Regions from separate parts of the Arthrobacter dokdonensis genome, predicted to be linked through region 1. Evidence: riboswitches for the same ligand, from Rfam matches in the RefSeq annotation. Region 1 holds a riboswitch; the other holds the start of a gene.

Evidence for each region. Region 1 has a riboswitch for cyclic di-AMP ahead of DMB86_RS04545 (aggregation-promoting factor C-terminal-like domain-containing protein). Riboswitches for the same ligand answer to the same signal wherever they lie in the genome.
Region 2: it holds a riboswitch for cyclic di-AMP, as region 1 does, so the genes downstream of both, DMB86_RS05450 (NlpC/P60 family protein) here and DMB86_RS04545 (aggregation-promoting factor C-terminal-like domain-containing protein) in region 1, are expected to answer to the same signal.

The regions. Positions count from the first base shown of each region.
Region 1 is NZ_CP029642.1:990,368-1,001,345, reverse strand. It holds gene DMB86_RS04565 (SixA phosphatase family protein) at 257-778, opposite strand; gene DMB86_RS04560 (winged helix-turn-helix domain-containing protein) at 859-1,704, opposite strand; gene DMB86_RS04555 (MFS transporter) at 2,409-3,674, opposite strand; gene DMB86_RS04550 (MarR family winged helix-turn-helix transcriptional regulator) at 3,671-4,240, opposite strand; cyclic di-AMP (ydaO/yuaA leader) riboswitch at 4,434-4,619, shown strand; gene DMB86_RS04545 (aggregation-promoting factor C-terminal-like domain-containing protein) at 4,626-5,345, shown strand; gene upp (uracil phosphoribosyltransferase) at 5,463-6,101, opposite strand; gene tadA (tRNA adenosine(34) deaminase TadA) at 6,133-6,618, shown strand; gene DMB86_RS04530 (DNA glycosylase AlkZ-like family protein) at 6,619-7,806, opposite strand; tRNA gene DMB86_RS04525 (tRNA-Ser) at 7,889-7,978, shown strand; gene DMB86_RS20860 (hypothetical protein) at 8,040-8,477, opposite strand; gene DMB86_RS04510 (response regulator transcription factor) at 8,799-9,536, shown strand; gene DMB86_RS04505 (sensor histidine kinase) at 9,527-10,978, shown strand, end outside.
Region 2 is NZ_CP029642.1:1,221,607-1,232,584, reverse strand. It holds gene DMB86_RS05470 (alpha/beta hydrolase family protein) at 1-816, opposite strand, end outside; gene DMB86_RS05465 (molybdopterin molybdotransferase MoeA) at 807-2,105, opposite strand; gene DMB86_RS05460 (DUF6457 domain-containing protein) at 2,115-2,396, opposite strand; gene mobA (molybdenum cofactor guanylyltransferase) at 2,433-3,065, opposite strand; gene DMB86_RS05450 (NlpC/P60 family protein) at 3,315-4,112, opposite strand; cyclic di-AMP (ydaO/yuaA leader) riboswitch at 4,116-4,291, opposite strand; gene DMB86_RS05445 (M23 family metallopeptidase) at 4,450-5,172, opposite strand; cyclic di-AMP (ydaO/yuaA leader) riboswitch at 5,262-5,475, opposite strand; gene DMB86_RS05440 (metal-dependent transcriptional regulator) at 5,679-6,374, opposite strand; gene serC (phosphoserine transaminase) at 6,639-7,766, shown strand; gene DMB86_RS05430 (nuclear transport factor 2 family protein) at 7,803-8,204, opposite strand; gene DMB86_RS05425 (DUF3027 domain-containing protein) at 8,360-8,980, opposite strand; gene DMB86_RS05420 (cold-shock protein) at 8,992-9,372, opposite strand; gene DMB86_RS05415 (hypothetical protein) at 9,572-9,811, shown strand; gene DMB86_RS21445 (helicase-associated domain-containing protein) at 9,847-10,978, shown strand, end outside.

The DNA.
Region 1 (10,978 bases):
CTACTCGTCCTTGCAGACGGCCCGGATCAGGGCCGTGCCAGGTCTTCTGTGATGAATGGTCCGAAGTCGCGGCCGGCGTAGCCCAGGACGGCCGAGGATGATCAGTCCTTCGTGGATGAGGTGGCGGCCGTGCTCCAGGACGGCTGAGGGGCGTTCGCGAGTCAAACACAACACCCTCCGAGCCACTTTAGACACCCACCCCGTCAACGGCCATGGGACTTACCCATCCAGTGAGGCTCCGGGCCGGCGCGGAAGCCTACCGCGGCACCACAAAATGGGTGACACGCGCATCCTGACCGTCCAGGGTGGCCCAGTCGCCGGAATGTTCAAGCACGGTGAACGCGCTGGTGGGATAGGCGTTCGCCATGTTCATGTAGGCGTCCTGGTCGGAATCACGGGACGCCAGCGTGAGCGCCAGCTCCTGGACGCCGGGCATGTGGGTGATCACCATGAGCGTGGTGACGGTTTCGGGAACATGGTTGACCACGGAGAGCATGCGCCGGGGGCTGGCGGCATAGAGCTCCTGTTCCAGCTTCGGCGTGGGCGCCTTGTCGCCGAGCTGCTCGCACACCCAGGTGCAGGTCTGCCGGGTGCGCAAGGCGGAGGAACACAGGATGAAGTCCGGCACAATCCCGTTTTCCAGAAGCCACCTGCCGGCCAGCGGCGCCTCGGCGTGCCCACGCTGGGCCAGCGGCCGCTCATGGTCGTCAACGCCCAGCGGGAAGGCCGCCTTGGCGTGGCGCATCAGGACCAGCCGCTTGATGTGGTGTTCGCTCATGCTGCAAGTTTAGTGAGGGAAACCCGAAGCACGACGCCGGACGGGCGCCCAGGTGCCCCTCCGGCGTCGTGCTCTGGGGACTAGATGGAGTATTCCGGGGCGGCCCAGACCACGACCTCCGGGTGCTCGTAGAAACGGTAGCCTTCCCCCCGGACCGTGCGAACGGTGTTGGCCAGGCGGCCCAGCTTGGAGCGCAGGCGGCGGATGTGGACGTCGATGGTGCGCTCGTTGGGGATTTCGTCCGCGTTGCCCCAGAGTCCGTCGAGCAGCTCGTCACGGCCCACGGTGCGGGTGCCGTTTTCCACCAGGTAGTTGAGCAGCTCGAATTCCTTGAACGTCAGATTCAGCGTGTCGCCGTCCAGGTGGACTTCACGCCGGGCCAGGTCGATGAGGACGCCCGTGGGGCGCTGCTCCGCGGGGACCGCCGCGCGGACGGGTTCCTGGCGCTGGCGGCCGGCCACGGTGGGATCGCCGAAGGTGGAGCGGACCACGTCCAGGGGGCTGCCCACGGCGTCCGACGGCGCGATGGCCACCGCGGCGTAGCTCTGCGCCTGCGGGACCAGTGACTGCGCGTAGGCGCGGATGTCCTGCGCCAGCTTGGCCAGTGACGTTCCAGCGGCGGCGGCGGTGTCCTCATCGACGCCCACATACAGGACGAAGCCGCGGGCCACGTTGTCGGGGTTCACCCCGCGGAGTGTGTCGCTGCCGGCAATCACGGGCGTCGGCGCAGTCATGGGGGCCGCCTCCGGGGCGGCGCGCAGCCGGGCGGCAGCAGAATCGGGGTCACGGCGGTAGGCGGCCGGGTTGCCGTAGGACGGGTGGTCCTGACCAGCCGGACGAAGCTGCGCCGCCTGGGCTGAGCCTCGGGCGACGGCCTTGGCCGCGTTGCGAACTGAAATGTGGACGTATCCGGATGCGACTGACATGGGAACTACCTCGCTGTATGGCCGTAAGTCACGGCGCGAATGCTTTCCTCGTGTCCTGGAAGGCCAGGACGAATTGCCCGGGTGGGGCTGGCCTTGCGGGCCGAAAATGCCTAGAACTTGGGGTGCGTGCTAGGCCTGCATTCGACAACGACAGTGTTGGCGTGCGCCTGTGTTGTGGGAGGCGGTGGCTGCGGCTGCAGAATTCACTGAGTGGATGTTCACAAATTCAGTGTCCTACGTAATAAATGGAACTCGCAAGTAACAAAGGGGCCAAACGTCCACATTATGAGATATCGACCGCTTTTGTGATCAAGCCAACAGTGTCCAATTTGTCTCACTTTTTGTACGTAAAGCGGTTGATGTCGAACGCATTCCCCATATTGCCGTCGACCGGGTGGGATCGTTCGGTGAAATGCGGTCATTGGATCAATTAGTTCATAAGAGAAACCGAGGGCCGGTCCGGGGCCTGAAAAAGCGGCCGGCCGCGTACAGCTATTGCCCGTGAATCGGTGCTAGAGTCCGCGCTCCGAGCGACTCGCTTCGTCGGGCGGACAGCTTTGGCGGGCTCTCCGGCGTCGAACCCGCGCCATCGGTACTCTGGCGGGCTGTCCGGCGCAGCCGAAACCGCCAGAGCTGTACCTTGGAAGAATTTGCGCACCGCGGATCTCTGCCCTCAACGCCCGTGCCGTGCCCGGCAGCCCGGCCTACCGGTGCAGCGCCTGGGCCACCGCGAACGGCCGCAACGAACGCACTTGGTCGCGGAGCCGGACGTGGTTCCGGCGGTTCATCATGACCAGCGCCACCAGCCCGGAGGCAATCGCCACCACGGCGCCGATCCACAGGGACCAGCGCGCGCCGAACGCGGTGGCAATCCAGCCCACCAGGGGCGCGCCGATCGGGGTCCCGCCCTGCAGCACCACCATGTAGACGGCCAGCACGCGCCCGCGCATGGCGGAGTCGGTGGTCAGCTGGACAGTGGTGTTGCACGCATTCATGAAGGTCAGGGATGCCAGCCCCACCGGCACCAGCGCCAGCGCATACAGGGCATAGCTGGGCATGAACGCTGCGACGGCAACGGTGACGCCAAAGGCCAGTGCCCCGCCCACAATGTAGAGCATCCTCATCTTCTTGCGGCGCGCGGCCAGCAGGGCCGCCGCAAGCGTTCCGACGGCCATGACGGAACCCAGGAGGCCGTATTCGCCCGGGCCGAGGTGGAAGATGGTGGTCGCCATGAGCGCGTTGGTGATCTGGAAATTCATGCCGAAGGTTCCCACCATGAACACCAGACCCATGATCATCATCAGGTCCGGGCGCTGGCGGATGTAGCGGAACCCTTCACGGATCTGGCCCTTGCCGGGGGGGACGCGCACCACGGGCTGCAGTTCCGAGACCCGCATGCGCCAGAGCGAAAAGATCACGGCGGCAAAGCTGGCGGCATTGATAAGGAAGGCCGGGCCCGTGCCGAACAGGGCAATCACCAGGCCGGCCACGCCGGGGCCTGCCAGCCGTGCCAAGTTAAAGGACGCGCTGTTAAGTGCGACGGCGTTGGGCACGTCCTCCTTGGCGACGACTTCGGAGACGAACGCCTGCCGCGACGGCGCGTCGAACGCGCTGGCAACACCGAGCAGGAGGGCCAAAACGTAGACGTGCCACAGCTCCACGGTCCGCGTGACCACCAGCAGTCCCAGCACAAGGGCACACAGGCCCATGGCGGTCTGGGTGCACAGCAGCAGCTTGCGCTTGTTGACGCGGTCGCCCAGCAGGCCGGCAAAGGGGCCGAGGAAGACGATGGGCAGGAACTGCAGGCCTGTGGTGATGCCGGCGGCCGTTCCGGAGTTGTGGGTCAATATGGTCAGGACCAGCCAGTCCTGGGCCACGCGCTGCATCCAGGTGCCGATGTTGGACACCAGCGCCCCCGTCACCCAGAGACGGTAGTTGAACACCTTCAGCGCGCGGAACATGGAATTCATTTGGCGCTCATCTCCTGCAGTATCCGGGCCGCCTCGTGGAGGGTGGCCCGCTCCGCCGGGGACAGGCCCGCGACGCGCTTCGCCAGCCACTGCGTCCGGCGGGACCGGGCCCGCTGCAGGACGGCGGTGCCGGCCCCGGTCACGTGGACAAGCACCTGCCGCCGGTCCTGCGGGTTCTCCCCGCGGGTGACATAACCGGCTGCCTCGAGCCCGTTGACGATCCGGGTCATCGACGGAGCCTGGACCTGTTCGCGCTCGGCCAACTCCCCGACGGTCAGGGGCCCGTTGAGGATGCCCGCCAGGACCGAATATTGGCCAGGGCTGATGTCTCGGGAGGCGGCTTCGGCGCGCAGCCGCCGGGAAGTCCGCATGATGGCCACGCGCAGCTCGGCGGCGAGTGGGGCCGCCCCGGCCGGACGCCTGGCCGCGGCAACCTTCCTCTGTGCCGCCGGGGTGCCGGCCGCCACGTCCGCAGCACCGTGGCCCCCAGCCGCTCGGTCCGCGGCAACGGAAGGCTGGTCCGATGCTGTGATTCGAGGCACAGTGCCGACAGGGGTTTGAGTCATCTTTTGTATCAACCTGGGTCCACTAGGTTACGTATGGTCTGTCATTTAGCATAGGTCATTAGCATTGCTAAGTAAATGTTGCCTTGCCCACGGTCGTTACCAAAATGTGACAAGGGTGTCCGGCTTCTGTAGCGTGGGGTGAGTGCCCGCTGAGCCACCCACGGTTCCTGGGCACAAATGGACGGTTCGCCGAGCTCTGCCGCCGCCCATTTCCCGTTCACTCATGTGGCAGAGACGGGGGACCCAATCTTTGCGGGCCTCCTACCCATGGAAGCCCTTGGGGTTAAGCCGAAAGTCCGTGCAGCAGCTGCTGCCCGCCGCCCGGCCGGATGCTCCCATCCGTTCCCGACAGCTCACCTCGCAGGCGTGGAGAGGCCCTACCCTTATGTCTTCAGCACCACAGCACGGCCGGCGCCGTGCCGAACCCGCACGCAAGCAGTCCCGCCGCGAGACCCTCAAGCAGGAGGCCTCGGCAGCGAAAACCGGTGGGCCCGCACGCCGCATGGCCGTTGTGGCCGTCGCCGCGGCGTTGCTGGCCGGCGGAGGGCTGGCCCAGGCGGCCACCAACAATGTGCCCGGCGGCCTTGCGGCGGCGAGCCTGGTTTCGGGCGCGACGGCCTCGCCGTCGGCCGTTTCCGCCCCGTCGGACATAGCTGTCAGCTTTTCCCACATCGACGTCAGCTCCGTGGCCAAGGCGAAGGCCAAGGCCCCTGCCGTCAAGAGCGAAGCGGACTCCGTCACTCCTGTAGCCAAGCCCGCCGCGGCGCCCGCCAAGCCTGCGGCGCCGGCGCTTGTGGACGATCCCGCGGGCGCGCAGGCGTATGCCGCGGGCCTGCTCAGCGCGAAGGGCTGGGGCGGAGACCAGATGGGCTGCCTGAACCGCCTGTGGACGCAGGAGTCCAGCTGGCTGACGTCGGCGGAAAACGCCTCGAGCGGCGCCTACGGCATCGCCCAGTCGCTGCCGGCCGAAAAGATGGCCAGCACCGGCGCCGACTACCGCACCAACTACAAGACGCAGATCCGCTGGGGACTGACATACATTGAGGGCCGTTACGGCACGCCCTGCGGCGCGTGGGCCCAGGAAGTCGCCGCCGGCTGGTACTGACCGGCACGGGGCTTAACCAACTGTGACGCGGTGGTTGCTGAAAATCCACGGATTATCAGCAACCACCGCGTCACAGTTTTAACCGGCGGCATCGTTACGGCACGCCAGACACGTCCGTCAGTCGACGACCCCGTAGAGGCGGTCGCCGGCGTCGCCTAGGCCTGGCACGATGTAGGACTTCTCATTCAGGCCCTCGTCAATCGAGGCAAGGACCACGTGGACGTTGTCGCGGTCGCCGTGGGCGGCTTCGAGGCGGGCCAGGCCCTCCGGCGCGGCGAGCAGGCAGATGCAGGTGATGTCCGCGGCGCCCCGGTCAAAGAGGAACTTAAACGCCTCAATCAGCGTCCCGCCCGTGGCCAGCATGGGATCCAGCACATACACCTGACGGCCGGTCAGGTCCTCGGGCAACCGCTCGGCGTAGGTGATGGCCTCGAGGGTTTCCTCGTTGCGGGCCATGCCCAGGAAACCGACCTCGGCGGTGGGAAGCAGGCGCGTCATGCCCTCAAGCATGCCCAACCCGGCGCGCAGGATCGGCACCACCAGTGGCGTGGGCTTAACCAGGCCGGTGCCGACCGTGGACGTTACGGGCGTTTCAATGTTGACCGGCTCCACGCGCACTTCGCGGGTTGCCTCGTAGGCCAGCAGGGTCACGAGCTCCTCGGTGAGCAGGCGGAAGATGGGGGACGGGGTGTTCTTGTCCCGCAGGACGGTCAACTTGTGGGCAATCAGCGGATGATCCGCAACCAGTACGCGCATAGATAAAAGCTACCATTGAGCCGTGTCCCCCATGTCTAAATCGCACCCAATCGAGACCCCCGCCACGGCCCTGCATGCCGGGTGGATGGGCGTCGCCCTGGGGGAGGCACGCCGCGCCCTGGAAACGGGGGACGTGCCCATCGGCGCCGTCGTCCTGGGGCCCGACGGCGGCCTGCTGGGGGTGGGGCGCAACGAGCGTGAGGCGCATGGGGACCCCACGGCGCACGCCGAGATGGTGGCCATCCGGGAAGCCGCGCAGCGACTGGGCGGGTGGCGGCTGGAGGGATGCACGCTGGTGGTCACGCTTGAACCGTGCACCATGTGCGCCGGAGCCGTCCTCCTGGCACGGTTGCCGAAGGTGGTTTTCGGTGCTTGGGATGAGAAGGCCGGGGCCGCCGGCTCCGTGTTCGACGTCCTCCGCGAGCGCCGCCTCAACCACTGGGTGGAAGTGTTTCCCGGCGTGCGCCAGAACGAATGCGCGGCGCTGCTGAGGGACTTCTTCGCCACCCACCGCTGACTAACTGTCGGCGTTGTTCAGCGCGTCGATCCGCTTTTGCCTGCTCGACGGCGAGTCCAGGCTGAAGCTGCGGAAGTCGCCCAGGTCGTCGCGGATAAATGCCTGCACCTCCTTGATCCTGTGCGTCACGGCGTTCGTGGGCGCGTTGAAGAGCCAGTGGGCGATGCGTTCCTCGCCGGGATCGTACTGCCACAGGCCGATGATCCGGCCGCGGTCCACGATCGGGTGGTCCGGAAGGTCCGCCTGCAGCGCCAGCCGGGTGCTGCCGAGCTGGCGCCCCTGGTCCTCCTCGGCAAAGTGGTCCGCGGCGTTGCGCCGGAGCAGGAACAGCGAATCACTGCCAGCGAGGAGCTGCACCTGCTCCTCGCGCGGGGCGGTGAAGTTCTCCCGCGCGTCGGCATCCGCGGGCAGCATCCACAGCCCGTCCAGTTCCACGGCCCCGGCCGCGGCGAGCGCCGACTTGGTCTGTGCAACGGTGAACGCCGTGAACCATTGGGTCTGCTTCAGCGCGGCTCCGCCGGTCCAGCCGAGGTAGCGCTCCATGAGCCTGGTGCGCGTCTGCTCCGGCGTCAGCGGTGCCGCCTCCAGGCCCCAGGCAGTGTACGCGTAGCGCTGCTGGTCCAGCCGGCCGTTGACGGGGACGCGCCGGATGCGCCCATCCGCCTGCAGCAGCCCCAGCACGGTGGGCAGCGTGGTGGAGGCGCCTTTCTTCCTGCCGGCCTCGCCTAGGCTCCGCACGGCATCACCCAGCCGGTCCTTGAGCTCCTTGGGGTCCATGGCGCTCCGCCCGTCCGCCCCAGGCGCGACGCCGGAGCCGAGGACCCCGAGCACGGCCACTTCCAGCGCGGCCAGTTCCGCGCGCGGCACCTCCAGCTTGTCCATGAGCTTGGACTGCGCCTCCGCGGCGTCCCGTCCCAGGGCAAGCGCCCACGCGAAGTCGTCCGCGCCCAGCACATAGGTGCAGCCGCGCGCCGTCGGCAGTTCATGGATGCGCAGGGCGGCGACGTCGGCGTCGGCCTGTTCACGCCGGATGCCGGCCCTCGAGAAGAGGGTCAGGTACGGGTTGGCGCCGCCCACGGAGCGCGCCCAGCCCGCGTTGCCAAGGACCTGGCCGGCGTCCCGGTCCGCGAGTGATCCGTCCAAGCCCTGTTTGTGCCAGCTCCAGGCACACTGCGTTCCACTGTCCATGCCCTTATCCTGCCGCATTCGCGTGCTGGCGGCGCTGCGCATTTTTGAACTGACCGCTCCAACCGGTAGTATCTTCCGAGTTGGTGACGTGTCCGAGCGGCCGAAGGTGCAACACTCGAAATGTTGTTCAGGTGAGAGCCTGACGTGGGTTCAAATCCCACCGTCACCGCCAAGGAAAAGGCGTCCACATCGTTGATTTGACAGCGAAGTGGGCGCCTTTTGGCTTTGTAGTTTCAGTCCTGTGAGCGCACTTTGGGCGCAACGTACTGTGATGCGGCGTCGTTGAGCGCGACCGCGACGGCGTCGAGGCCGTCCGGGACCTCATCACGCGCTGTGCGCCCTTGCGCCCAGGCCGACAGCGCAGCACCGAACGCTTCAGGACGGATCAGGTTCTCGCGCCCAGCACGCGCAAAGGCCGCCGCAATCTCCTCGGTGGCCAACCGCACCGGCACGGCCTGCGACGCCGCTGCGCCTCTGGCAGGACGCCCCATCCGGGTCTTCAGTCCTTCCACGTTGTACCCGGCCCTGGCTTCCTCGACCCATCGGTCAATCTCGGCCTCCGTCACCGCCCGTGCAACGTCCTGCTCTGCGGCTAGTCTGACGAAGTGGATCTTGAGAACCTCGTCGAGACGATCCGGCAAAAACACCGCCAGGAAATCTCCGCCCTTCATCACGACTTGTTCAGCGGGAATGGCACATTCTCCGTGGCGGCCCTGGACTCGACCAACCGGAAGTTGCCCGGCGTCGGCCCCGTCCCTTCATTGGTGGACAGGTTCGCGAAACTGACCCTCGTGGCGGACATGGCTTCATTGGCGTTCCTGGAACAGGACCCGAGCCTGGAGGGCAGGGTCGTGACCCTGTCCTTGGCGAGGCGCCTCACGCATACCGTCAAGGCCCCCTGTCGGACGGGGCGGGACGGCCGAACGCATCCACACAGAAAACTCCCAGCAGTCTTCCAGTCACAGTCGGGAAGAACGTCGGAGAATTGAGGCATGTCCCTCCCAATCCATGCCAACGGCCCCGACAAGCTGACCCGCCCCGGCGGCGAACCCATCCGCGCGCTGGTGGTCGACGACGAGCCGTCGCTGGCCGACCTGATGCGCATGGGCCTTGAGCTGGCAGGATGGGACATCGCCGTGGCGCACGACGGCCAGCAGGCCCTCAAGACGGCCCGCTCCTTCCACCCGGACGTCCTGGTCCTCGATGTCATGATGCCCGGCATGGACGGCGTGGAACTGCTGGGCCGCATGCGCACCATCTACCCTGACATCCCGGCCCTGTTCCTCACCGCCAAGGACGCCGTCGCGGACAAGCTCACGGGACTGCACGCCGGCGGCGACGACTACGTGACCAAGCCGTTCAGCATGGAGGAGGTGCTGCTGCGCCTGCACCGCATCGTCCAGCGGGCCGGCGTCACCGCCGTCGACACGGCAGAGCTGCGCGTGGGCGACCTGGTGCTCAACCGGGACACCCGCGAAGTATCCCGTGCCGGCACGGAAATTTCACTCACCAGCACCGAATTTGAGCTGCTCCAGTTCCTCATGGAAAACCCCCGCCACGTCCTCAGCAAGACGCGCATCCTGGACAGGGTCTGGGATTACGACTTCGGCGGGCAGAGCAACATCGTGGAACTGTACATCTCCTACCTGCGCAAGAAGATCGACGCGGACCGTGAACCGATGATCCACACCGTCCGCGGCGCCGGCTACGTGGTCAAGCCATGCACCTGATCCCCAGCCGCACGGCCCTGCGCTCCGCCGCCGCCCACCTGGCCCGGCCGGGCCGGTGGCACCTGCGCACCCGCCTGGTGGCCGTCATGCTGGCCCTCCTCACCGTGATCTGCGTCCTGGTCGGCATGATCAGCTACAGCGCCATGAGCATGTCCCTGAACAGCCAGGTCGACTCGCAGCTGGCGCAGGCCGCCTCACGCTCCCACGACTTCAACCTGTCCGCCCCGTCCGGGCCTGCCAGCGGCAGGCCCGACCCCCTCAACGCCCGCGGCACCGGCGCCGGACAGCTCAACGCCATCATCAGCGGCGGATACCTGGTCACCGGCGGCGTGCTCTCCCCCACCGGCGCCAGGCAGCAGCTCACGAGTAATGACGCGCAACTGCTGGCCGGCCTGCCCACCGCGGGGACGATGGCCGACGAGTCCCTCTCCATCGGCAACTACCGGCTTCAGGCAGTCGCGCTCCCCAACGGCGGCGTCCTGATCACCGGACTGCCGCTGGGCGCCGTCGAACGTACCCTGGCGAAACTGGTGCTGACCATCGTGCTGGTCTCCCTGGCCGGCCTGATCCTCCTTGGCCTCGCCGGCACCATGATCATCCGCCGCAGCATGGCGCCGCTGGAGAAGCTCTCCGCGGTCGCCACCAGGGTGGCGCATCTGCCGCTCGACGCCGGAGAGGTCGCCCTCAGCGTCAGGGTGCCGGACAGTGCGGCGAACCCCGGGACCGAAGTGGGCAATGTGGGGCACGCGTTCAACGCGATGCTGGAGAATGTCTCCCACGCATTGCAGGCCCGCCAGCGCAGCGAGACCAAGGTGCGCCGCTTCGTGGCCGACGCCAGCCACGAACTGCGCACGCCGCTGACCGCCATCCGCGGATACTCCGAGCTGCTGCAGATGACCGAGTCGCTGACCCCGGACGGCAAAACCTCGCTGGGCCGGGTCACTGCCCAGTCGCTGCGCATGGGCCGGCTCGTGGAGGACCTGCTCACGCTCGCCCGGCTGGACGAGGGCCAGCCGCTGGCCCTGCGCACGGCCGACGTCACCCCCATCGCCATGGACGCCGTCAGCGACGTCCGGGTGGGCGCAACGGACCACCACTGGAAGATCGACGTCCCGGACTCCCCGGTCCAGGCCAAGTGCGACGACGGCCAGCTGAAGCAGGTGATGCTGAACCTGCTCTCCAACGCGGCCAAGCACACCCCGCCCGGGACCACGGTGTCCACGCGCGTCAGCCAGGACGCGGACGGAGCGGCGGTGATCACCGTGACCGACGACGGCGCCGGCATCGCCCCCGCCTTCCAGGACGTCATCTTTGACAGGTTTTCCCGTGCCGACACGGCCAGGACCGGGACGCAGGGCAGCACCGGACTGGGTCTGAGCATCGTCGCCGCCATCATGAACGCGCACCACGGCACCGTGAACCTGGCCAGCACGCCCGGCGAA
Region 2 (10,978 bases), 230 kb from region 1:
GAACGATTCTCGGTAGCGGCTGTGGAACAGGGCAAAATGGCCCAGTGACGCTTCGCCGTACCCCTCCGGGGACAGGTGCACCACGCGGGACGGGCTGTTGGGCGTATATGCCACGGCCCGCTCCATCGCCGGGATGGTGGCATAGGAGTCGTCGGTCGGCGCCAGGGCCAGGATGGGTGCGGTGACGGCTGCCTGGTGCGCCCGGAGGGCGGTGCGCAGGGAACCGGCGGCAGCCGTCGTGAAGTCCTTGCGGCTGCGGGCCCAGTCCAGCGCCACGCCGGCCGGAAGGTCTTCCATCAGGCCCAGGCGCTTCGCCGGAAAGTAGCCAAAGACGCCCACCAGCGGCAGTGTCAGCAGGGCGCGGCCCCAGTGCGCCAGCTGGTTCCCCGGGCGGAGGTCGCGCCAGTAGGCGTGCTGCGCGCCCACCGTCAGGATCCGGCCGAGGCCCGCGGCATGCTCCGCCAGTCCGACGCCGTAGCCGCCAAAACTGTGGCCCACCAAGTGCACGGGCAGCCCGTCCCCTTGTTGCAGCGCCCAGGCCAGCACGGCGTCGATGTCCAGCGAACCCCACTCAAACCAGCGGACGCGCTGGCCACGGAGCGGGCCGCCGCGGGATCCCCCGATCCCCCGATAGTCGAAGGAGACCGCGGCGAAGCCGTTCTCGGACAAAAACGCCGCGTAGCGGTGGTAGTAGGCGGCCCTGACGGCCGTGGCGCTGGCAATGACCACGGTCCCCCGTTTTTCCACGCCTTCGGGCACCCCGAATACCTGGCCGGCCAGCACACGGCCGTCCGAACAGGTGAACGTCAGGTCCACGGCAGCCGGAATGCGGTGAGGGCCTCCCCCATTTTGGCGCCGTGCGGCGGCACCACCATGACGCCGTCGGCCGCCGCCAGTCCCCGCATCATGGCGGAGTCGGTGTTGGCACACGGCGACGCAAGTCCGTAGAGCAGTCGGTACGGCATGAGCCGGGTGGGCCCGTGATACTCCTTGATGGGCGATCCGCAGGCTACCTCGAACGTGGCGGGCAGAGGTGCGGCGCCCAGTCTGGCCAGCAGCGGAGCGCCGATGGTGAGCAGGGCAATCATGGCGGCCAGCGGGTTGCCCGGCAGTCCTACCAGGAAGCGGCCGTCCGGAAACTCCGCCAGCAGGCTCGGATGCCCAGGACGCATGGCGACGCCGTCGATATGGAAGGTGCCGCCCATCCGTGCGATGGCCGGCCGGAGGAAGTCCGCGCTGGAGCGCCCCGTGGCCCCCGTGGTGATGACGACGTCGGCCGGGTTGCCTTCCGTGTCGGCCAGCGCCTCGAGCGTGGCCTCCAAATTGTCCGCGGCGCGGCGCAGCCCCACGACCGTGCCGCCCAGAAGTTCGACGACGCCGCCCAGCTGCGGGGTAAAGGCGTCCCGGACGTGGCCGGGCGTGGGAAGTCCGGACTGAACCACCTCGTCGCCGGTCAGCACCAGCTGCACGGCCGGACGTCCCAGCACGGACACGTCGTCCAGTCCACCCAGCGCCGCCAGCGACAGGTGCGCGGGATTCAGCGTGACACCGGCTTTCACCAGGAGCTCACCCTCCGCCGCCTCCTGTCCGGCGGGACGGATGTGCTGGCCGTTTTTTGGTTCGCCCGGACGGGCGGCGCCGCCGCGCACCAGGACGGGCAGGCCGTCGTCGTCCGTGGAGAGCAGCCCGGCTTCACTGCGCAGGACGGACTTGGCGCCTTGCGGGAGCAGGCCGCCGGTGACGATCGGTACGGCCTGTCCGGGCGAGAGGCGGCGGCCGGGCTCGGTCAGGATCCACGGCGGGCTGCCCGCGACCGCCCAGCCGTCCATGGCGGACGAGGCGTAGTGCGGCATCGGATGAAGGGCGACGATGTCGGCCGCCAGCTTACGGCCGGCCGCCCGTTCCAGGGGGATTTCATGGGCGGGCAACGGTTCAGCGACGTTGTAGGCGGCCGCCCGGGCCTCCTCCCAGGTGTGCGGCAGGGTGCGGGGCTCCGCTGCGGGTGCTGCCGGCCCGGGCGTTTCCGGCGCGTGGGCGGACGAAGTCTGCTGGTCCGGCGTTTCCGGCGCGTGGGCGGATCGCACCGGGTGGGTGTTGGCTGGCACCTGCCCCCCCTATTCGGCGGAAGCGGGCGCTTCGGCTGCGGCCAGCTTCTTGGCCAGCCCCAGTGCAGCGGCCATTGCCGGAGCGGAACCGGCCTGTCCCGAACCCGCGGCCAGACCCGCGGCCAGTCCCGCCACGAAGGTGGTCAGAGGGGCGGCCGGGCGCACCACCGAATGGGCTGCCACCCCCGCGAGGTTCAAGACGGCGTGGACATCCACTTCAATGTCGGCAATCTCAAAGGCCGCCATCAGCTTTGCCAGCCATGCGTCCAAAACCTCGTCGTTGTTGTCCATGTCCTGCCCCTTCCCGTCCCGGTCGTCCGGGCCGGCTCAAACCGGGGCGTCGATTCCGTACAAGCGGGCGTCGTCCCAGGTGTCGATGTCCGCCGCCAGTCCCGCCGGCACGGCACATTCCTTGGTGTTCACACTAGCAACCAAGGAGAAGACTGAAGCATTCTCCAGCTGGTGAGCCGTCCGGGCCGCCTCCACGGCCGCCCGCAGCGGCGCCAGCGGGTAGATCGCCGCCAGCGGCTGGCGGCGCCCGCTGTCCACGGCCATGACGCCTTCGTCGTCGCCGCAGCCGGCCACGGCGTCGGCCAGCAGCGGCACGAGCCGGCCCGCCTCCGGCATGTCGCACGCCAGGACCAGCACCCTGCCTTCGACGCCGTCCAGCACCGCCAGCCCGGCCGCAAGGCCCGCGGCCGGCCCGGAATGTGGCGGGTCCTCCTGCACCAGCTTGAGGCTGCCGGACGGCGCGCCCGGACCCAGCCAGGCTGCCAGCTGCTCCACGGGCCCGACGACGGCGGCCCTCCCGGCTGCGTTGCCGCCCGGCTCAGCCTCGATGGCGTCTTGGGCAGTGCGCACGGCGCGCGCCAGGAGTGTTTCCCCGCCCACCAGCAGCCCTGCCTTCGGCTCTCCGCCCAGACGTCGCGAAAGGCCGCCGGCGAGGATCACGGCCTGCACGGGCCCCTGCTTCCACTGTCCATGCGTCCCATGCTAGCCCGCCCCCGGTGATGCCCGCCCCACCGTGAGGTTGGAGATAACCACCGCACCGCGCCCGAAACGCCATGGCTCCGCGTCCGATGGCGGGTGCTGCCGGGCAAGGTCCGCTTCCCACTGCCGACGTCCACCCGCCACTGCCGACGGAGACAGCACAGGGCCCCGTCCGGTGGACGGGGCCCTGTGCTGCACTGCCGGTTTTTGCCGGTTTGCCTAGTGGCCCATGGCGATGAAGACGGGGGCGGAGCCTCCGACGTCGACCGACCAGACAACAGTGTTGCCGTGGAAGCCGCCGTGAACGGCCTGGCCGTTGCCAATGTAAACGGCGATGTGGGCCATGCCCACGCCACCGTCCGCGTAGTAAATGAGGTCGCCGGGCTGTGCTTCAGCCTGGGAAACCGTGCGGCCCAGGGAGAGGTAGCCTGCCGGCCAGCCGTGGTAGTGGATGCCTGCCGCGGCCAAGGAGTTGGTGACCAGCATGGTGCAGTCCTGGGCAACGCCAAGCTGTGCGAGGGCGGCAGCGGCGATCGTGGCGCCAATGCCGCTCTTTGCCACAGGTGCGGGAGCTGCTTCGGTGGTGGTAACGGTTGCGGCAGGAGCCTGCGCAACCGGGGCAGCCGGTGCGGCAGCGGGCGTCTCGACAACGTTGCTGCTCTGGGCTGCCACGGCAGGAGCCGGTGCTACGACAGGAGCCTCGACGACGGGAGCCGGCGTCGAGGTCACCTTGGGGGTGGCGAAGGAGATCTTCACGGTGGAGGCCGCAGTCACTGCCGAGGCAAGATGCGTGTTCTGGCTGAGCGTGGTTCCACCGTCGGAGGCGCGCTCCACGGTGGGGGTGGCGGCATTGGCTGCAATGCCGGAAGTAAGGACCAGTCCGGAAGCTGCTGCGATTACAGCGGCTTGGCGTCCGACACCGCCGACGTTGGAGCTGACGGCTTTCGTGATGACGGAGATCGGGCTGGTCTTAACAACCTCGGCGCGGTGGCGCCCAAGGGCAGTGTTTGAAGACAAGAAGGATCCTCTCCCAAAGCCTGCGAGGTAAGCTGTCGGATTCGGATGGGAGTCACCCGGCCGCTCCACACTCGGGCAAGGACGTTTTTCCTTGGCGAATGTTTCGCGGCTTCACCCCTAGGACTTCACACGTGAAGCCCGATAATGGTTCCCCCGCCCCTGCCAGACGATTGATACGAACGGACCGTGAGCGGTGGCAGAGCTAGGCAATCCACTCACAGGCGCCAGCTTGATTCGAAGTTGGCGCGGTTATGACGGTACAGCAGTTTTTTTCCAATGTCACGTTCAGGTCACGGTCGTGTCTCTAAGTCGTGACCTGGAACCCCTTGTGGAGGGACTAAAGCCAACCCATCGGGTCGACGGTCTGGTCGTCGACGATGACCTCAAAGTGCAGGTGGCAGCCGGTGGAGGCTCCTGTGGTGCCGCTGAGGGCCACCTGGTCCCCTCGCTGGACCTTCTGGCCGACCTTGACGCCTATCGAGCTCAGGTGGTTGTACGACGTCGACAGGCCGTTGCCGTGGTCGATCACGACACGGTTCCCCCCGCCGTACGGGTGCCATCCGGCAAAGGTGACGGTCCCGCCCGCCGCGGCAAACACGGCGGTGGAGCACTGGATGGCGTAGTCCTGCCCGGTGTGCATTTCACCCATCGCACCCGTCAGCGGGTTGAGGCGGGATCCAAATGGAGAGGTGGGCGTGAGCGTCTTCAGTGGTGCCGACAACGTACCCTTGGCGGCCTGGGGAGTGACGTTGGAAGCCTTGACCTTCAGCGTTTCCTTCAGCTGGCCGTCCGGATTGAGCGCGCTGGCAATCGCCGGGGCGTCAAAGTTGATGGCGACGTCGGACGCCGCCGTGACCACCGTTTCCGCGGCAGCCACGTGGTTGGTGTCAACGCTGGCCAGTGAGACGCCCGTCGCGGAAGGCACGGTGACGGCAAGGGCCAGACCCGTGGCGGCCAGGGCTATTCCCACCTTCTGGCCGGCCCCGTGGGCCAGGCGGGTCCGCATCAGGGTGCCGAGCGTGGCGTGGGGTGCAATGGTGGAACGTTCGGACGCGAGCATTTCGCGGCGCGTTAGCGGGACGGACACTGCTGGCGGGGCTGGCGAAGGAACCGCCCGGCGGCGCCCGTGCTGCTTGACCTCTGACACAAATAACCTCTCTGAGAAGCACCTGCGGAGTTAGCTGTCGGATTCGGATCAGAGAGTGCGGCTTTCGATCCGGCCAGGCCCCGGCACGCATCAGTCCCTGCCATGACAGGGTGCATCGATGAATTGCGAGCGGTGGCTTGGCTTCACCCCAAGGCGGACTGGTCGGTCCGCCGCTTGTGGTTCCCCCGTCCTTGCCTGAAATTGCTCAAACCACCCTCTGGAGGCAAGGCTCGGTGTCAGAGGTCGGTAACGCTTTGGTTACAGCGCCAGGTAGTTACTATACGGTACAAATGGTCACCGTGATAGTTCCGTTACATTCGGCGGCTTGGGCGTCAAGCGCCTTACGCGGATCCGCCCGGACACCAGCGGCAAAAGCGCGGCAAGCGCGCGGTGAACATCGATGAAAGGGCCCGATCCACCTAGTTCATGGCGACAAAAACGTGCGAGGCGACTTCGGGCGGCAGCTCGAGGGCGCCGTCGATGCCGGGGACGCGCACGGAGATGTATTCGCCCACCTGGGCCAGTGAAATGCTGGCTCCTGGACGCAGGCCGCCTTCGTCGAACTGGGTCAGCAGCTCCGGTTCCACCTGAATGCGCTCAGAGAGCCGGTGGATGGTGACGGACTGCTCGGGCGAATAGGTGGACATGGCCTCCACCAAGGTCACCAGGCCGGCGGCAAAAACGGGGGCCACCTTGCCGCCGAGCTCCTCCAGGCCCGGAATGGGGTTGCCGTACGGCGATTCGTCAGGCTTGCCGAGCAGCTCAAACAGCCGCTGCTCCACCCTTTCGCTCATGACGTGCTCCCATCGGCAGGCCTCGTCGTGGACGTAGGCCCAGTCCAGACCGATCACGTCTGCCAGCAGCCGCTCGGCCAGGCGGTGCTTGCGCATGACGCGCGTGGCCTTGTCCCGTCCGGCGGGCGTCAGCTCCAGGTGGCGGTCCCCCGAGACGATGACCAGCCCGTCCCGTTCCATGCGTCCGACGGTTTGGGACACCGTCGGGCCGGAGTGATGCAGGCGTTCGGCGATGCGGGCCCGCAGCGCGACGATGTTCTCTTCCTCAAGCTCCAGGATGGTGCGCAAGTACATTTCCGTCGTGTCAATCAAATCTGTCACGTCAGATTCCTCCTGGGGTTGAGCGAGATTCCGGGCACAGGCCTTTTCCCTCTAACGTTATCCTGCTTAATACAAGGTAGGAAAACCTTCCCTTGTTCCCCCCGCCTGTCACGCAGGATCCCCGGAACGCCGTTCAGGACGCGCCGTCGGCTCCCTTTGTTTCACCATGCGGCCTGCATTTCAGGATGGGCGGCGCCGTGCGGCAGAATTGGCCGCAGGCCCTTGGCGCCTTGACATCCGTCGCTTAAATTTTGGAGCAGACCCGTGAGCGAATCCACGCCCCTCACCATCCCCGCCAACCTGCGCCCGGCCGACGGCCGCTTTGGCGCGGGTCCCTCGAAGGTCCGTCCCGAGCAGGTGTCGGCACTTTCCGCGGCCGGGGCCACCCTGCTGGGAACCTCCCACCGCCAGGCGCCCGTGAAGAACCTGGTGGGCGAGGTCCGCTGCGGCCTGAAGACCTTCTTCAACGCCCCCGACGGCTACGAGGTCATTGTGGGTGTGGGCGGGTCCACGGCATTTTGGGACGTGGCCTCGTTCGGCCTCGTGGAGAAGAAGGCCCAGCATCTCTCCTTTGGCGAGTTTGGCTCCAAGTTTGCCTCGGCCACCAACAACGCGCCGTTCCTGGACGCTTCCTCCATCATCACCTCGGAGCCCGGCACGCGCCCCGAAGCGTCGGCCGAGTCCGGCGTCGATGTCTACGCCTGGCCCCAGAACGAAACGTCCACCGGCGTGGCCGCTCCCGTTAAGCGGGTGGCCGGGGTCGACGACGGGGCGCTCGTCCTGGTTGACGCCACCTCCGCCGCCGGAGGCCTGCACGTGGACGTCACCGAGGCGGACGTCTATTACTTTGCGCCCCAAAAGAATTTTGCGTCCGACGGCGGCCTGTGGCTTGGGCTGTTTTCCCCCGACGCGCTCGAGCGGGCTGCCCGCATAGGCGCCACGGACCGTTGGGTGCCGGACTTCCTGAACCTGACGACCGCCATCGACAACTCGTTGAAGAACCAGACGTACAACACGCCCGCCCTGTCCACGCTCGTGACGCTCAATGAACAGGTCAAGTGGCTCAACGGCAACGGCGGCCTGGAGTTCGCCTCCAAGCGCACCGCCGACTCCGCGGGCCGACTGTATTCCTGGGCCGAGGCGTCCAGTGTCGCCACCCCGTTCGTGTCCAGGCCCGAGGACCGCTCCAACGTGATCGTCACCATCGATTTTGACGAATCGGTGGACGCTGCCGCAGTGGCCAGGGTGCTGCGCGCCAACGGGATCGTGGACACCGAGCCGTACCGCAAGCTCGGCCGCAACCAGCTGCGCATCGCCACGTTCGTGGCCATCGAGCCCGACGACGTCACCGCGCTGACCCAGTGCATCGACTACGTGGTGGAAAACCTCTAGCAGCCGGCTGCGGACGGACGACGGCGGAGGGGCCCGTCAGGCGGGCTCCTCCCAGAAGGCGTCAAGCTGCCCCTGGTCCGAATAATGCCCGCGGACCTCGCGGATCAAGCCACCTTCCACGTGCATCAGCTGGCAGCCGGTGATGTCCAGCACGCGCCCCGCAAGGTTTCCTGTGGCGTGCTGGACAGCCACGATGTAGCGCGATCCCACGGCGACGTCGAGCAGCTCCGCCTTGAAGGTTCCGCCGGAAAGCGGTCCGAGTTTCGCCAGGAACCCGTCACGGATGGCCGGCCACCCCACGTGATCGCCGGCAATGGGGCCATGGCCGGGCAGGTGCCACAACGCGTCGGGGGCGAAACAGGACTCGGCCTTGGCCAGGTCCCGCTCCGCGACAGCCTCATAGAAGCGCCTCACCACATCCACGGCCGCGTCATCCATGCACACAGCATGTTCCCGGGACGCGGATGGTGTCAACAACTCCTTTGGCGGACCGACGCGCGGTGCCGCGTCGGCACGATTACCTTGTCTCGGAACGGGGACGGGAAAAGGTAGGAACGCGGCCACAGGGGAGGTTTCGACCCCGGAAAGGCGGGTCAGTCCTCCGGTGCGTGCACGTCGCCGGCCGGGGACACCGTGTCGGGCCCGGAATCGTCGTCGGCAACACCGCCGTCGTCGGCGGCATCGCCGCCATCTTCGGGCTGCACGCCGACATCTTCGGGGTCCACGCCGGAACCGGCGGGCTCGCCGGCCTTGGCATCCTCGGGGCGGACCCGCTCGGCCCACGGCACCCATGGCGGCGCCAGGATGGAGCCGGTGGTGGGCAGCAGTCCCACCTCGTTGACCGTGGCGTCCTTGGAACGGGAGACGCGGGTCAGGGTGGCGAACCATTGCCAGCCGGCGTAGCCGGGGAGGTGGCATTCAAAAAGGTGCGTGACCGCACGTACGCCCTCGCTGCGCACGGCCGCGTGGGGGCCGATGTCGCCATCGGCGGCGATTTCCCGCACGGCCGATCTGGCGGCGTCAACGGCCGCGGCCAGGATAGCGTCCGGCTTGCCCACCCGCCAGACAGGGACACCGGGGCGCGGCGCAGCAGCTGCCGGGGGCGCAGCAGCTGCCGGCGGCTCAGCAGCTGCCGGCGGCTCAGCAGCTGCCAAGGGCGCCGCGGCGGCCTCGAAGGCTGTCACGGTCGCGGAATCGGTGGGATGTTCGGTCATGGTGGACACCGCTATGCGTCGAAGTTGTCGGCAACCTTGCGCAACGCGGCGGCGATCTTGGCCGCGTCGCCTTCCGGGTACTTGCCGTTGGTCAGGGATCCCACCGAATGTTCCAGCAAGGTCACCAGGTCCTGCACGATCGGGGCGAGGTCGCGGGCGGGCATGCGCTTGGCCTTGGCCACGGACGGGCCGCGGTCCAGGACCTTTGCGGCCATGGCCTGGGCGCCCTTTCGGCCGTCAGCCACGCCGAACTCCATGCGCATTCCGGGCTTGATGTCGCCGGCGTCGGGTGCGAGGGCATTGGCGCGCAGAAAGACTTCCCGACCGTCGTCGGCGGTCAGGATGCCGAAGCCCTTTTCGTTGTCGTACCACTTCACTTTGCCGATCGGCACTTGCTCTACCTCATACGTTTCATCCGTTGGAACCACGCCCGGCGGCTGCACGGTGGTGGGCCGCCGCACCCGCAGGTCCGTGAATTGTGCAGCCGGTACTGACAGCGCCAAGCGTGCTGGTCTAATCCTTTCAAGGTTACCGCGTCCGCGGCCGCGTCCGCGCTTGGTGCCGCCCATGTCCGCTGTTAGCGTTATGCCCATGAGTACCCACAACACGGCGCCGGCGCGCGACGGCCGCGGTTGGCTGGCCTTCAGCCTCGCGGCCTTGCTGCTGGCACTGGCAGGGGTGACCGCACTGGCCATTTTGCTGCTGACCAAGTGGTCCGGCGGCGAGCCGTGGACCGGCTTCACCTGGATTGCCATGCTCTGCCTGCCCGCCGCGTTCGTCATGATGGGGGCGAGCGTCATCCATGCGGTGTCGCGGCGCCGGCGCCTCTAGCCCGCACCTCCCGTTTTCGCGGTAGCGTTGAGCTGATGTCCACCCTGCGGCTCTTGATCTCCGACCTCGCTGCCCGGCCCGATTCCTCGCTGCTGCGGCTGCTTTCGCTGCGCCCGGAGCTGATGCATCCCCCCGCGGCTGACTTCGCCGCCCTCGCGGCCCGCGCCGCCAGCCGCGCCGGATTGGCCCGCGCGCTCGACCGGCTCAACCAGCCGCAGCTGCAGCTTTTGACCGCCCTGGCGGTCGTCGCCGACCCTGAGGTGGGCGCCACAGCGGCGCAGCTTGCCGATGCCGTTGCCGGCGCCGGCCCGCATGACGTGGAGCGGCTCCTGGGCCCGCTGCATGAACTCGCACTGGTGCTCCATGCCCCCCGGGACGCGGACGACGCCGGCCCCCTCCTTTTCCGGCCCGTCACGTCCGTGCGTGAGGTGCTGGGCGCCCACCCTGCCGGGTTGGGCCGCGGCTATGGTGAGCTGGCCGATTCGCTGCCCGGGTGCCGGGAGAGGCTGGCGCAGATAGCCGCCGGCCTGGGGTTGCCCTCCCGGCCGGACCCATCCCGGCCGTACCCTGCAGAGCCGGACCCCGCAGAGCCGGACCCTGCCGGGCCGCGACAGCGCGGGCCGCTCGAAGACGTCCCCGCGCAAGAGCCCGGGGCAGGCGGCCCGCCGGCCGAGCCGGCCGATCCGGCCGCCCTGCTCCACGGCCACATCACGTCCTTCGCCGGACCGGACGAGCTGCTGGCCGGCGCGCCCGAGGGCACAGGGGCCCTGCTCGCCAAATTTGAAGCGGGCCCCATGGGACGGCTGGCCCATGCCCTGCGCGAAGTCGGCGCGGCCGCCGCCCCGGGCGGAGCCGCGGGCCAGGAAGCGCCCGACGGCGGCGGCGCGGCCACGGGCGCCCGGGCCCCTCGCGACGGCGGCGGTGCGGTCAACTGGCTGCTGCGCCGCGGTCTGCTGGTTCCCCTCGACGACGACCACGTGGAGCTGCCCCGTGAAGTGGGACTGCTGCTGCGCCACGGCCACGTCGTCACGGATTTTGCGCCGGCACCCCCTGCCACGCCGGTGGCCGAGGTCCGCACGTCGTTGCGCGACAACGCGGCCACGGGCGCCATCGCCTCGGTGTTGCGCGCCATGGGCGCGCTGCTGGATTCCGTGCAGTCGGCCCCGC